Regions from separate parts of the Brucella oryzae genome, predicted to be linked through region 1. Evidence: predicted binding sites of a transcription regulator. Region 1 holds the regulator's gene; the other holds the start of a gene.

Region 1 (6,768 bases):
GGACATCCAAAATGGCTGATCTAAAACCCTATATCGCGAAAGCCGCATCAGGCGAGCCGCTTTCGCTCCAGGACTCCAGGGCCGCGTTCGATATCATGATGTCGGGACAGGCAACCCCATCGCAGATCGGTGGATTGTTGATGGCATTGCGCGTGCGGGGGGAAACCGTATCGGAAATTGCCGGTGCTGTTGCGTCCATGCGTTCACGAATGCTGGCAGTTTCGGCACCCGCCAACGCAATCGATATCGTTGGAACCGGCGGAGACCAATCCGGCTCCTACAATGTCTCAAGCTGCTCAGCGTTTGTTGTCGCCGGTGCCGGTGTCCCCGTTGCCAAGCACGGCAACCGCGCCCTCTCCTCTCGTTCGGGTGCCGCCGATGCGCTGGCCGCGCTCGGCATCAATATCGAGGCGGACGCGAATATCATCGGCCGCAGCATCACCGAAGCCGGCCTCGGCTTTATGTTTGCACCGATGCACCATTCCGCCATGCGCCATGTTGGACCTTCCCGCGTCGAACTTGGAACACGTACCATTTTCAATCTCCTCGGCCCTCTTTCCAATCCGGCCAGTGTCAAGCGTCAGCTTGTTGGCGTATTTGCACCGCAATGGCTCGTACCGTTGGCTGAAGTGCTCAAGGAACTAGGCTCCGAAGCAGCTTGGGTTGTTTATGGCGACGGGCTTGACGAAATGACCACCGCGGGCACGACACAAGTTGCCGCTCTGGAAAATGGTCAAATCCGTACCTTTGAAATCACGCCGGAAGAAGTTGGACTCCGTCGTTGCGATCCGGCAGAACTGAAGGGTGGCGAAGCTTCGCTGAACGCAAAAGCTCTTCTGGGTGTACTTGAAGGCGATAAAAATGCCTATCGAGACATCGTCCTGCTCAATTCGGGCGCGGCACTCGTCATTGCGGGCAAAGCGAAGGATCTGAAAGAAGGCATCGCACTCGCGGCGCACTCCATCGACAGCGGTGCAGCGCTTGCTGTCTTGCAGAAAGTGATTGCTGTTTCGAACGACAAAGCGGCCTGACGGAAAGGATTAAGTCATGTCCACCGACATTCTGCGTAAGATCGAGGCTTACAAGCGCGAAGAAATCGCCGCGGCCAAGACCGAGTGCACCGTCGCCGATTTGAAGGCACGTGCACAGGATCAGGAAGCGCCGCGCGGTTTTCTAAAAGCATTGGAGGCAAAACGCGCTGCCAATGAATTCGCGCTGATCGCCGAGATCAAGAAGGCAAGCCCATCAAAGGGCCTTATCCGCCCGGACTTCGATCCGCCAGCACTCGCAAAAGCCTATGCGGCTGGCGGTGCTGCATGTCTCTCCGTGCTGACGGATACGCCATCCTTTCAGGGAGCACCGGAGTTTCTGACAGCAGCTCGTAACGCTTGCAATCTCCCGGCCCTGCGCAAGGATTTTCTGTTCGATACATATCAGGTTCATGAAGCCCGTAGCTGGGGTGCTGACTGCATTCTGATCATTCTTGCAAGCGTCGATGACGATCTGGCAAAGGCGTTGGAAGAAACTGCATTCGAGCTTGGCATGGACGCACTCATCGAAGTGCACGACGAAACCGAGATGGAACGTGCGCTGAAGCTTTCATCCCGCCTACTCGGCGTCAATAACCGCAATTTGCGCACATTCGAGGTTGATCTCGCCGTTTCGGAACGTCTGTCGAAAATGGCACCTTCCGATCGTGTTCTGGTTGGTGAAAGCGGCATATTCACACACGAAGATTGCCTGCGTTTGGAAAAATCCGGAATCGGGACCTTCCTCATCGGCGAGAGCCTGATGCGCCAGGCTGATGTTGCGGCGGCTACCCGTGAACTCCTGACCGGCAGGGCCTGATCGATGACGTCCAAGCTCACCCATATCGACCAGACCGGTGCTGCCAATATGGTGGATGTTGGGGCGAAGGATGAAACTGAACGCCAAGCCGTAGCCGAAGGATCGGTCAGAATGAAGCCGGAAACGCTGGCGCTCATTCTGGAAGGCAATGCCGCGAAGGGTGACGTCATTGGCGCCGCGCGTCTGGCAGGCATCATGGCGGCAAAAAAGACTGCTGACCTGATTCCCCTCTGCCATCCGCTTATGCTGACCAAAATCTCTGTCGAAATCGAACCGGATCAGGCACTGCCCGGTCTGCGCGTTCGCGCACTCGCCAAGCTCAAAGGGCGCACTGGCGTGGAAATGGAAGCCCTCACCGCCGTTTCCGTCACATGTCTTACCATTTATGACATGGCCAAAGCCATCGACAAACATATGGAGATCGACGGCATCCGCGTTACCGAAAAAAGCGGCGGCAAATCCGGTGATTGGACGGCATAATCGCTGAACCTTGTTCTGGATCAATTCTTCCAGACAGGCTTTATGCTCTAAACGGGTCCACAATTCAGTTCGAGAGGAAACACCATGTCCCTTCTCCCGGTCGATGAAGCACTGGCCCGCATCCTGAAGTCTGCGGAACCGCACGGTAAAGAGCAAATCGCTTTGTCGGATGCAGGTGGGCGCGTGGTTGCAACACCTGTGTTGGCACATTTTCTACAGCCGCCTTTCGACGGCTCGGCAATGGATGGCTATGCCCTGATCGCCCCGGAGAACATCGCTTATCCTGTTGAGTTCGACATCATCGGCGAATCGGCAGCAGGCAATCGATTCGAAGGCGAATTGGGGATCGGACAGGCGGTCCGCATTTTTACCGGCGCGCCACTGCCCAAAGGCACAGACACAATTGTCATTCAAGAACACACCGAGCGTTCGGATGACCGGCTCACCGTTCATGAAGGAATAGAGCCAGGACGGCATATACGTCGCGCGGGCCTCGACTTTTCGCCCGGTAACGTCGTCATTTCGAGCGGACGAGAGCTGGACGCCGCCGCCCTATCGTTAGCCGCTGCAAGCGGCAATGCGAGAATCGATGTATTTCAAAAACCAAAGGCGGCAATCGTTGCGACCGGTGATGAGCTCGTCGCGCCGGGTGAAACACCCGGAATGGACCAGATTGTTGCATCGAACAGCGTCGGAATCGCTGAAATTATCAGGCGGGCTGGCGGCAGCCCGGAAGACAAAGGAATCATTCCAGATGATCCTGCCAAGATTGAACAGGCAATAGCAGATAGCCTGCAAAGCGGCATCGACATTCTGGTTACGATTGGCGGCGCGTCGGTCGGTGACCGAGATTTTGTGCACGGCGCGCTTCAAAAATTGGGCGTTAATCTCGATTTCTGGAAGATCGCCATGAGGCCGGGTAAGCCCCTGATGTATGGACACATCAGCGTGAACGGCAAAATCGTGCATATCATAGGCTTGCCCGGCAACCCTGTTTCCAGCCTCGTCTGCAGCCTCGTCTTTCTTCGACCGCTTGTCGCCAAGCTTGCCGGAACTAACTTCGACGCCGATATCCGGCCTGCAAAACTGGGCACTGTCCTGCCTGCGAATGACTACCGCCGCGATTATATCCGAGCCACGGTCGAATCAACTCCGGACGGAACACTGATAGCGAAGCCATTTCCAGTTCAGGATTCGTCTATGCTTTCGGCACTCGTCGGCTCAAAAGCGCTTCTCATCAGAGACGAGAACGCTCCCGCAGCCGCTCTCGGCGATGATTGTCGTGTCCTTATGCTCTAGATTCAGCATGTTATCTGCCATCACTAAAGCATGAGAAAACTGATCTAACTCACGATAGAATATATGTTATTCGGATCAGTATCTGAAGTAGCGCATAGATGATGCGCCCGTCCTGAAACAATCCGTTCAATCTCGTCTTGAGCGTTAATGCTTTTAAAACCATTGCAGAACAAGACTGGAACATATAGTGTTCGTTCTGGTTTTGTTTTTCTCAATTCTTGGCCGGGAGGGTGTCGCGCATGTTAACCCGTAAACAGCACGAGCTTCTGCTGTTCATTCATGAACGTCTAAAAGAAACGGGCATTCCACCGTCGTTCGATGAAATGAAGGAAGCGCTCGATCTGGCTTCGAAATCGGGTATCCATCGTCTGATCACCGCTCTGGAGGAGCGTGGCTTCATCCGTCGGCTGCCAAACCGGGCACGTGCACTTGAGGTCCTGCGTCTGCCGGATTCTATTGCTCCGGGACTCAACGCACAAAAGAAGTTCGCTCCCAGTGTTATCGAAGGCAGCCTGGGCAAAGCACCACCGCCGCCTTCACCGTCACGCCCTACCTCTGTTGCGACCAATGACGACACATCCGCAACAGTCTCTGTGCCAGTCATGGGGCGAATCGCTGCTGGTGTGCCTATTTCAGCCATCCAGAATCAGACGCATTCCCTGAGCCTTCCGCCAGAAATGATTGGCGCGGGTGAGCATTACGCTCTTGAGGTTAGAGGCGATTCAATGATCGATGCTGGAATTTTTGACGGAGATACGGTCATTATCAAGCGTGGCGAATCCGCAAATCCCGGTGAAATTGTGGTCGCTCTCGTCGATGACGAAGAAGCGACATTGAAGCGCTTTCGTCGCAAAGGTGCTTCCATCGCACTCGAAGCAGCCAACCCCGCCTATGAGACACGAATCTTTGGCCCCGACCGAGTGCGGGTTCAAGGCAAGCTTGTTGGCCTGATCCGCCGCTATTAGGGTGTTTCCAGCAAAGTGAAAAACGGCTTTGCGCAGGAAAATGCAAAGCAAAAAGATTGAGCGAAGGCATGGTTCTTTTAACTGGAAGCGCTCTATTATCATTCGCAGAGATTTGCGTTACGGTCTGCGCCGGATGAACAATTCACTGCATTTTTGGGCGGGCGGGGTTTTGGTTTGTATTCGCGCTCGGCCAAACCACGTGCCGGACGCGAATGGATGCGATGCATATGCCAGGGACGGCTCGGCGTATTGATTGCAAATGTTATTCGGCTGTCGCGTTGCAGATCAAATATTGGCTGTGTTACATCGACTTCCGTCGCTTCAGGAGAAACTATGGATAAAGCCTCAGGAGCTCGGTTTTGCTCCGGTGCTTTCCCGAGTCTTATCTCTACAGATCCCTTTAACGCCAGATCGCGTTTACTGATGCTCAGAGTCGTGGAGCGTCCACACGAAGCTTCTTTACCGGGAACAGCCAGAATGACCACATCGCCGATATTACAGGCGATTTCTTGCATTGCAACATCTGCTGTGTAGACCAATGTGCGACCATCGCGCAAACTGATCGTACATAATCCATCTTCGCATTCGAATCCGTCCACATCGGTTCGTTTTCTGTTTTTGCCCGATGGCGGTGCGATGAATTCTTCGACCAGATATGCGGTTTTCCAATTGTCGACTGTAAATTGCGACGGACGGCTCCGATTAACTGCAAATCTCCCATCAGTCAGTCGGACTCCCACCAGCTTGGCATCTTCTGATACCACAATGTCCGGAAAAGGCTCCCTGACGAAAGCAGCAAAACCAAGTACAATGAAGGGGAGTGCCAGCGCCTTCAATCTGGTCGACAGAACAACCGCCAGAACAAGCGCAATAGTCCACAAAACGAGAGTGAGTGCAGGCATTGCACCCGGATTGCCGTCAGGTGACCACGCCGCAACAAAGGCGGCAATATGTCTGACGGCGAAAATACCCCATCCCATGATCTGCAATGGTACCCAATCCAGTTGCAACGGCATCAGGACAAGACCGAAAACAGCAAATGGCATCACGAGAAGTGCGATTGCAGGCTCAGCGAGAACGTTCCCCACCAAGCCCAGCGGCGCAGTATTATTGAAATGATAAGCGGCAAAAATTCCGCTCGCCAATCCCGCGACGAGCGAAGTACCCGCCGCCGCAGTGACCGGCTTCAGGATTTTTCCCCCGAAACTATGAGTGGGCTTTCCACGCCTTTCCTTGCCGACATATTTTCTTGCATTACGCTCGCTCCACCACGCATATCCCGCGATCAGGGCGGCCGTAGCAGAAAAAGACATCTGAAAACTCGGCCCTAATATCTCATGCGGTGAAATGGCAATCATGGCAAGGGCTGCGATGGCGAGATTGCGCATGCTTATCGCAGCACGATCAACCAGCAAGGCTCCGAGCATGACTGCAATCATCACATAGCTTCGTTGCGCCGCAACATCGGCGCCCGACATGGCAAGATAAAAGGTGCAGCTCAAAAGGGAGAGAAAGGCTGCATATTTTTTCACGGGATGCCGCACACTGAAAGCCGGAAACAGCGCAAAGAGAGACCGCAGCGTCAGCATGACAACACCGGCAGCGAGCGCCATATGCAAACCGGAGATCGACAGAATATGTGCAAGGCCTGCTTTGCGCAGATCGTCATTGGTCTTTTCGCTGATCCCCGCACGCGTGCCCGCCACAAGCGCCGAAGCCACGCTTCCATCCTCTCCGCCGATAACCTCTTCAATCCGTTCGGAAACCCGAACACGCAACATGGCGATCCACTGAGAAATTTCCGCAGTCAGTTCGTCTGGCAGAGAAACCGCCGCCACTTTGGGTGTTCCGAGAAAAAAGCCATTGGCCCCGATACCATTGAAATAGGCGTGAAACGAAAAATCATAGTTGCCGGGGCGAACCGGACCCGACGGAATACGCAATCGCACGAAACCTGTAAGCCCGCTGCCGATCGACGTCGAGGCCGGAATATCCCTTGCATTGATACGAACGCGTTTTGGCGGAAAGCGAAGCTTCGGGCGCTCGGTCTGGAGGACATCGAGCGTTATCCGCCAGCTTCCATTATCCTGATATTCAAGCGCAACCACCCGGCCCGTTATACGTGTTGCGACATCGGAGCCCAGCATCGGCGTCGCACGCCGCTCTGTCTCCCATT
Region 2 (6,768 bases), on a different contig from region 1:
GCTGGACTGAGAATCGACTGGAAATCACCATGGGATCCCCCCGCCTCACATCACTCGTCGCAAGCTTGCCTTCTACCGTTCCTTTTACCGGCCCCGAAACACTGGAACTGCAGCGAGGAAAACCTTTCAGAGCGCGAATCGGCGCGAATGAGAGCAGTTTCGGACCAGCGCCGTCTGTCCTAGAAGCCATTCGGATGGAAGTGAGCGAAATCTGGAAGTATGGCGACCCTGAAAATTACGAATTACGCCATGCCATTGCTGCGCATCACGGCGTGGCAGCTGAAAACATCATGCCCGGAGCAGGCGTTGATGCCTTGCTCGGGCTGGTTGTCAGGCAATATGTCCAAGAGGGTGACAAAGTTATCAACTCGCTGGGCGGTTATCCGACCTTCAATTATCATGTTGCCGGTTATGGCGGAAATCTGGTCACGGTTCCCTATCTTAACGACAGATCGGACCTCGACGGACTGCTTGACGCGGCGCGCAAGCAAGATGCTGCAATCCTATATCTTGCCAATCCGGATAACCCGATGGGAACCTGGCATGAGGGTTCGGATATCCAATCCTTCATCGAGCGCGTTCCTGAAACCACGATGCTTGTCTTGGATGAGGCCTATTGCGAAACCGGGCCTACCTCCGCCTTCCCGCCCTTTGAAACCGACCGACCAAATATTCTGCGAATGCGCACCTTCTCCAAAGCCTACGGTTTGGCGGGCATTCGCTGCGGTTATGTTGTCGGCAGTGCTGAAGCTATCAAATCTTTCGACAAGATTCGCGATCATTTCGCGGTGAACCGTCTTGCGCAGGCAGCAGCTATTGCAGCCCTCAAGGATCAGGCTTACCTGCGTAACGTGGTTACCCAAATAATAGCCGGGCGAGACCGCATTGCCGCAATCGCCAAGGAAAATGGTCTTACAGCCATTCCGTCCGCCACCAACTTTGTCACCATCGACTGCGGAAAGGATGGAGCATTCGCCACGGCAGTTCTCAATAGCCTGATCGCGCGTGACATCTTCGTACGCAAACCAGGAGCCCCGGTTCTCGACCGCTGCATCCGTGTCAGTGTCGGCGCTGACGAACAGCTCGATCTTTTTGAAGCTGCCCTACCCGACGCTTTGGAGGATGCCCGAAAACATGTAGATATTCGTGAAACTGCCTGAATCGCGGAGCCGCACATGCTGATTCGATCAGACAATCGACCTCAAAACATTCTTTTCAGTACACTTGCCGGGCTGTGCGGTGCACTCGCGATTGCCGCTTATGCAGGCGCGGCCCATGGCGGCGAGAATCATCTCGGCAATATTGCTCCGCTGCTTCTTGGACATGCGCCTGCATTTCTTGTGTTGTCACTCATCGCACCGGCCAGCCGTACCGCTTATTTGGGCGGTGCCTTGCTTGTTATCGGCCTTGCCTTGTTCTGCGGCGATCTCTTCATGCGCGATATGACCGGCAACCGGCTCTTCCCGATGGCTGCACCGACCGGAGGATCGTTGATGATTCTCGGTTGGCTTTCTGTTGCAGTCACCGGCTGGTTCGCAAGAACCAAATAAAAAGGGGCCGAGAGGCCCCTTCAGATTGATTACAAACCCCTCGATTTTTGGAAGCAGTCAAAAACGAGGGGTTTTGATTCCGATTTGTTCACGTTCTGAATCTGGGACGTTCCGTGAATCTGAGGTCATTTTGACCCTGCCGGAGGTTTGTCAGCAGTCTGAGGGCGGCCCGGGGCCGCCCTTTTTGATTCCGCAGCGCTGGATATTACTGGCGCGTCAGGCTCTCGCTCTTGCAGATCAGACCGCCCATCACGCAGCCGGAGAGTGAAAGCGTATTGCCCTTGACACTGGCCTTGCCGGTATAGGTTTTGCCTTCGTCAAGCTTGTTGACCTCACCCTTATAGCTGCCCCCGGTGCCGGACATCGTGCCGATGGACTTGCCCTTGTATTCGCCGGTCTGCACCGTACCGCAGAACTTGTTGGCGCCGCAGGCCGTATAGCTGATGATCGTTCCGTTCGGGCGCTTCCACGTACCGACGATCCCTTCTTCGGCGAGGGCGGGCGCGGCAAAGGTGGCTGCAAGCGTCATTCCAAGAATAAGTGTGCGGATCATTCTTTCCTCCCAAATCGCCGCCAGTCCCGGCTTTGCCGGTTGCAACGATGAAACCGCTGTGATGCGTTCTGAAGTTTAAGACGGAAGCCTCCTCGATCATCCATCAAACTTACGCAAACGTAAACGTAAACTAGTTTCCGGCGAAGCGGAAGAGGGATATTTGTGACGCTCTCTGCTCCTGAAACACTGCCCTTTGTACACACACGCCCGCATTCGAATGTTGTCTATAGTTAGCAACTGGTTTCGTTCGATCATGCGGATTTGAATCGAGTTTTTACTAAAATCCAGCAATCGGCGGCACTTGCATGTTTAACAAAATCCCAAGTTTACCCCTTGTTCGGATTTTGTTGGTTGCTCGTTAAGCATCTGGTTTAACGCGCATTTCAATCCTTTCCCCTAGATTTGAGAGCATGAACGGAACGACAGAGACGGCAGTTTCGAAGCAACGAAATCAAGCTTTGAAATAAAGACCGGACGGTTCTCGGGATTTAACAGGGACAAAGAAAATGGCACAGTTTCAGAGCTTTACGAATAAGAACAACGCAATCGCGCAGGATCGCATTCTTCTGGAAATGGGCATGAAATTTGCCATCGGTCGCGATTGCGAGATCGACGTGGTGCAGGCCCACAAATGGCTGAACATTGCGGCCATCCGCGGCAGCGAGAAGGCCGCCCGTATGCGTAATCAGGTGGCTGCCACGATGAGCAAGGGCGAACTGGCAGCAGCCCTGCGCGGCGCACGCGAATGGATGACCGCCCACTGACTGATAACGCCTTCGTTTATGAAGAAAGCCGCCTTCGAGGTGGCTTTTGCTGTCTCAGCTTATACCGAGATACCGGCCCGGTTTGTGATTGATTGCGATGATGAGATTCATGGCAATCGCACCGATCAGGGAAAGCACCATGTTCTCCCATGGGATAAAGAACAGCGAGACCAACATGATAAGGACGTCGAGGCCGAGCTGAAACCAACCGGCTCTGATCCCATAGGCGTCCTGCAGATAGAGCGCCAATATGTTGACGCCGCCGACACCGGAGCGATGACGGAAGAGTGCCAGCACACCCATACCCATCAAGGTGCCGCCCATGAGTGCGGCGAAAAGCGGATTAACGCTTGAGAAGTCGACACTCAAGGGCATCAGTCGCGCAAAGACCGACATCATGGCCACTGCGACGAAGGTTCTGATCGTAAAAGCCCAACCCATTCGACGCACGGCAAAATAGTAGAATGGCAGATTGATCAGGAAATAGAGCAATCCGAATTCCGTGCCTGTTGCATACTGGATGAGAAGGGCGATACCGGCGGTGCTGCCGGTCATCAGCATGGCCTGGCTGTAAAGCGTAATGCCGAGTGCGATGAAGGATGTACCGATCAGCATCGCCATCGCATCTTCATAGAGGTGGTGACGGTCGAATGCGGCAGCTTTCGGCGCATCAATAAGGGCAGCGGCGTTATCAGTGATATCAGCCACGTGGAAACTCCAGAACAGCGAGAAGCCGGCAATCCGGCGAAAAGATTACGGTGCCGGAACGAGTTCCGACATGTCATACATTCGCGCTGTGCAGATGGTTGGGCCATAGCACGCAGCGTAAAGTCTTGGGAGACAACTAAATATAACAGCAGTAGCGATGCAGCGCACGGCTTGAAATATTGTTATTTCAAGGTCTGCTTTGTGAGTTTATCGCTCTCGGAGAGGCTGATTGTTTTAATTTATTTCGCGCGCCATCTGCGCGAGGAAGCGCTTCACCGCTTGCGGACTGCGCAAGTGATGCTTGATAAGATGTTGCGGCGCCTTTTCCAGAAAAGCCAATGCGCGAACCCGACCGTCTTTGCGATAGCTCGCCACCCATTTCAGGAAGCCCCAGTCAAAACGCTCCACACAACCTTCAGCCATATCCGGGCGTGAGCCCCCGTAATGGATTACCGTTCTTTTCAATACACGCCACAGACGACGCATGGTCGATATATCGAGAAAAATAAGCATATCTGCCCGCGAGGCCCGGTAATTCATAGTTTCGCTATTGTTTCCCTCGAATATCCATCTGTCCTGATTCGCCGCTTCTTTGGTGAGGTGGCCGATCTCGTCACGCGAGCGCATCGTCCAGCCGGGCAGCCAGTAGAGAGTATCGATATGAACAACCGGTAGACCAGTGATGTCGCCAAGCTTGCGCGCAAGGCTGGATTTTCCCGAGCCGGCACCACCTATAATCATGATTCGCTTTATCACAGCTATCATCCTCAGATTTTAACTCTATTTGAATAAAAATCGGACATGGGGGAAGAAGTACTATAATTCTACTTCATGGCGCCTGCATGACCATAACGAGCAAAGAAAGCCCGTTAGAAAATTTGTATTGGATATAAGAGTAATATTGACCAAATGATTGACAGTCAACTTGGTGAAGCGCAATATTGACGTATAAACGGAACGGGCGAGAGCAACAGTGACATCTACCGTTCTTCTATATTAGCAAGATCGCAAGGTGCGAACGGATACCAAGCGATCAAAAGGGCTGCATTCGATAGGGAGTAACACGATGTCTATTCGAACCATCACAGCTATGGCAGGCACAGCCATTATCATGAGTGCCGCTGCATTTGCTTTTTCATCGCCTGCCAATGCACTGACGATGAAGGAATGTAGCGCAAAATATCAATCTGCCAAAGATGCTGGCACGCTTGGCAGTATGAAATGGAATGATTTCCGCAAGGCGCAATGCGGAGATGGCGCAGATGCCGCCGCAGCACCGGCAGCTCCTGCTGCTCCAGCCAAAAAGGCAGCCAAGAGCGCTGCTGCTCCTGCGGCAGACGACTCTGCCAAGGGCCTGACCATGAAACAGTGCAGCGCTAAGTATCAGGCAGCTAAGGATTCTGGTACGGATAATGGTGTCAAGTGGAACGCTTTCCGCAAGGCCGAGTGCGGTCCGGGTGCAGATCCGGTCGCGATGAGCACAGACGGAAACAGTGAACCTGCCGCTCCGACGGTTGCTGCCCCCAAGGGCGTGAAGTTCCCAACCGCTGTTTCAGCCAAATTCTCCAATGAATCCGCCGGCAAGGCGCGTATGCACACTTGCCTGGAGCAGTACCATGCCTTGAAGGACGCCAATGCTTTGGGTGGCCTGAAGTGGGTGCAGAAGGGAGGCGGTTATTACAGCCTCTGCAACGCACGCCTGAAGGGCAACTCTTGATTGGATTGACTATCTAAGTGAGAAGGGGCCTCTCGGCCCCTTCAGACTGCTGACAAACCTCCGGCAGGGTCAAAATGACCTCAGATTCACGGAACGTCCCAGATTCAGAACGTGAACAAATCGGAATCAAAACCCCTCGTTTTTGACTGCTTCCAAAAATCGAGGGGTTTGTAATCAATCTGAGGGCGGCCCCGGGCCGCCCTTTCTTTCACCGCTTGTTCAGCGTGCCTTCTGACCGAAGAGAATCTTGTGTTCCTCTTCCTTGTTCGCTGAAGCATTTGCGCGTTCCCGTTCTTCTTTGCCGACCAGCAGACCACGCTGAACCGCAGGGCGCGTATTCATCGTCTCGTGCCAGCGCTTCAGGTTCGGGAAATCATCGAGATTCTGCTCGTAATTCTTATAGGCGTTGATCCAGCCGATTGATGCCATGTCGGCGATTGAATAATCGCCAGCGATATATTCCTTGCCTTCAAGCTGCCTGTTCAGGACACCATAGAGCCGGTTGACCTCATTCGTATAGCGGTCGATCCCGTACTGAACCTTCTCCGGTGCATAGATCCGGAAATGACCAGCTTGCCCCGACATCGGGCCAAGCCCGCCCATCTGCCACATCAGCCATTCGTCAACGGCGACGCGATTGCGTTCGTCGATCGGGTAGAACTTGCCGAACTTCCGCCCGAGATACTGCAGGATCGCACCAGATTCGAACACTGAGATCGGTTCGCCGCCCGGCCCTTTCGGATCGATGATCGCGGGCATACGGTTGTTCGGGGCGATTTTCAGGAAATCTGGCTGGAACTGATCGCCCTTGCCGATATTGACATATTTGACCTCATAGGGAACGCCCAGTTCTTCCAGCATGATGCTGATCTTGAAGCCGTTCGGTGTCGGCCAATAATACAATTCGATGGGCTTGGTCTGTTCGGCCATGGGCTCTCTCCCGCTGATCCTGACGTTGAGCGGGACATGTCCCCGCATTCCAATGATGGGAAACATAAGACCCTTTTGAGCAGGCACAAGAGCCACTTGTGGCAATAAACGGAACATCAATATTTTTGAACGGCGCATGAACGGCGCTCTCAGGGACGGTTCAGGCGCGATCGCTAGATTGACCAGGGAGAACAAAAATCAGAACGGCTTTGGGGGCCAACCGGTATGCTTCGGCGTTTAACAATTGTCTGCCTGATGATCGCTGGCTTTGCCACAGTCGCCAGCATTTTCGTCGACCAGAGATACAGTGTTTACCGTGACCAGCCGATAATCGGGCCTGTGGCCGCATTCACTCAGAAGCATGCCGGAGAGCGGCCATGAAAAGAACCCGGACCATCGCCGCAATCGCCCTTCGGGTTTTCCTATTCACAGCCATCTTCACCGGTCCGGCAGCAACCTTCGCCTATACGCAGATCGGCCAGCATTCCCAGATGAGCGGTGTCGGCCTCGTGCTTTATGTGAGCTTGCAGCGAGCCGCATAAACTG

The links. Region 1 encodes LexA, which represses DNA repair genes until DNA is damaged. Its sites were predicted from a motif close to TGTTCNNNNTGTGTTCNG; they were not measured.
Positions count from the first base shown of each region.
Region 2: the regulator LexA is predicted to act here: its motif matches at 2,438-2,455, upstream of JNC70_RS17585 (sel1 repeat family protein).

Region 1 covers NZ_JBHEEO010000008.1:154,399-161,166, forward strand. Annotated here, with positions in the region: gene trpD (anthranilate phosphoribosyltransferase) at 12-1,031, shown strand; gene trpC (indole-3-glycerol phosphate synthase TrpC) at 1,048-1,848, shown strand; gene moaC (cyclic pyranopterin monophosphate synthase MoaC) at 1,852-2,328, shown strand; gene JNC70_RS11065 (molybdopterin molybdotransferase MoeA) at 2,413-3,627, shown strand; gene lexA (transcriptional repressor LexA) at 3,867-4,592, shown strand; gene JNC70_RS11075 (ComEC/Rec2 family competence protein) at 4,691-6,768, opposite strand, start outside.
Region 2 covers NZ_JBHEEO010000019.1:76,946-83,713, reverse strand. Annotated here, with positions in the region: gene JNC70_RS17600 (pyridoxal phosphate-dependent aminotransferase) at 30-1,160, shown strand; gene JNC70_RS17595 (DUF423 domain-containing protein) at 1,176-1,550, shown strand; gene JNC70_RS17590 (DUF2147 domain-containing protein) at 1,756-2,103, opposite strand; gene JNC70_RS17585 (sel1 repeat family protein) at 2,610-2,867, shown strand; gene JNC70_RS17580 (YitT family protein) at 2,922-3,575, opposite strand; gene JNC70_RS17575 (P-loop NTPase family protein) at 3,810-4,340, opposite strand; gene JNC70_RS17570 (antifreeze protein) at 4,642-5,292, shown strand; gene JNC70_RS17565 (glutathione binding-like protein) at 5,512-6,222, opposite strand; gene JNC70_RS17560 (hypothetical protein) at 6,600-6,764, shown strand.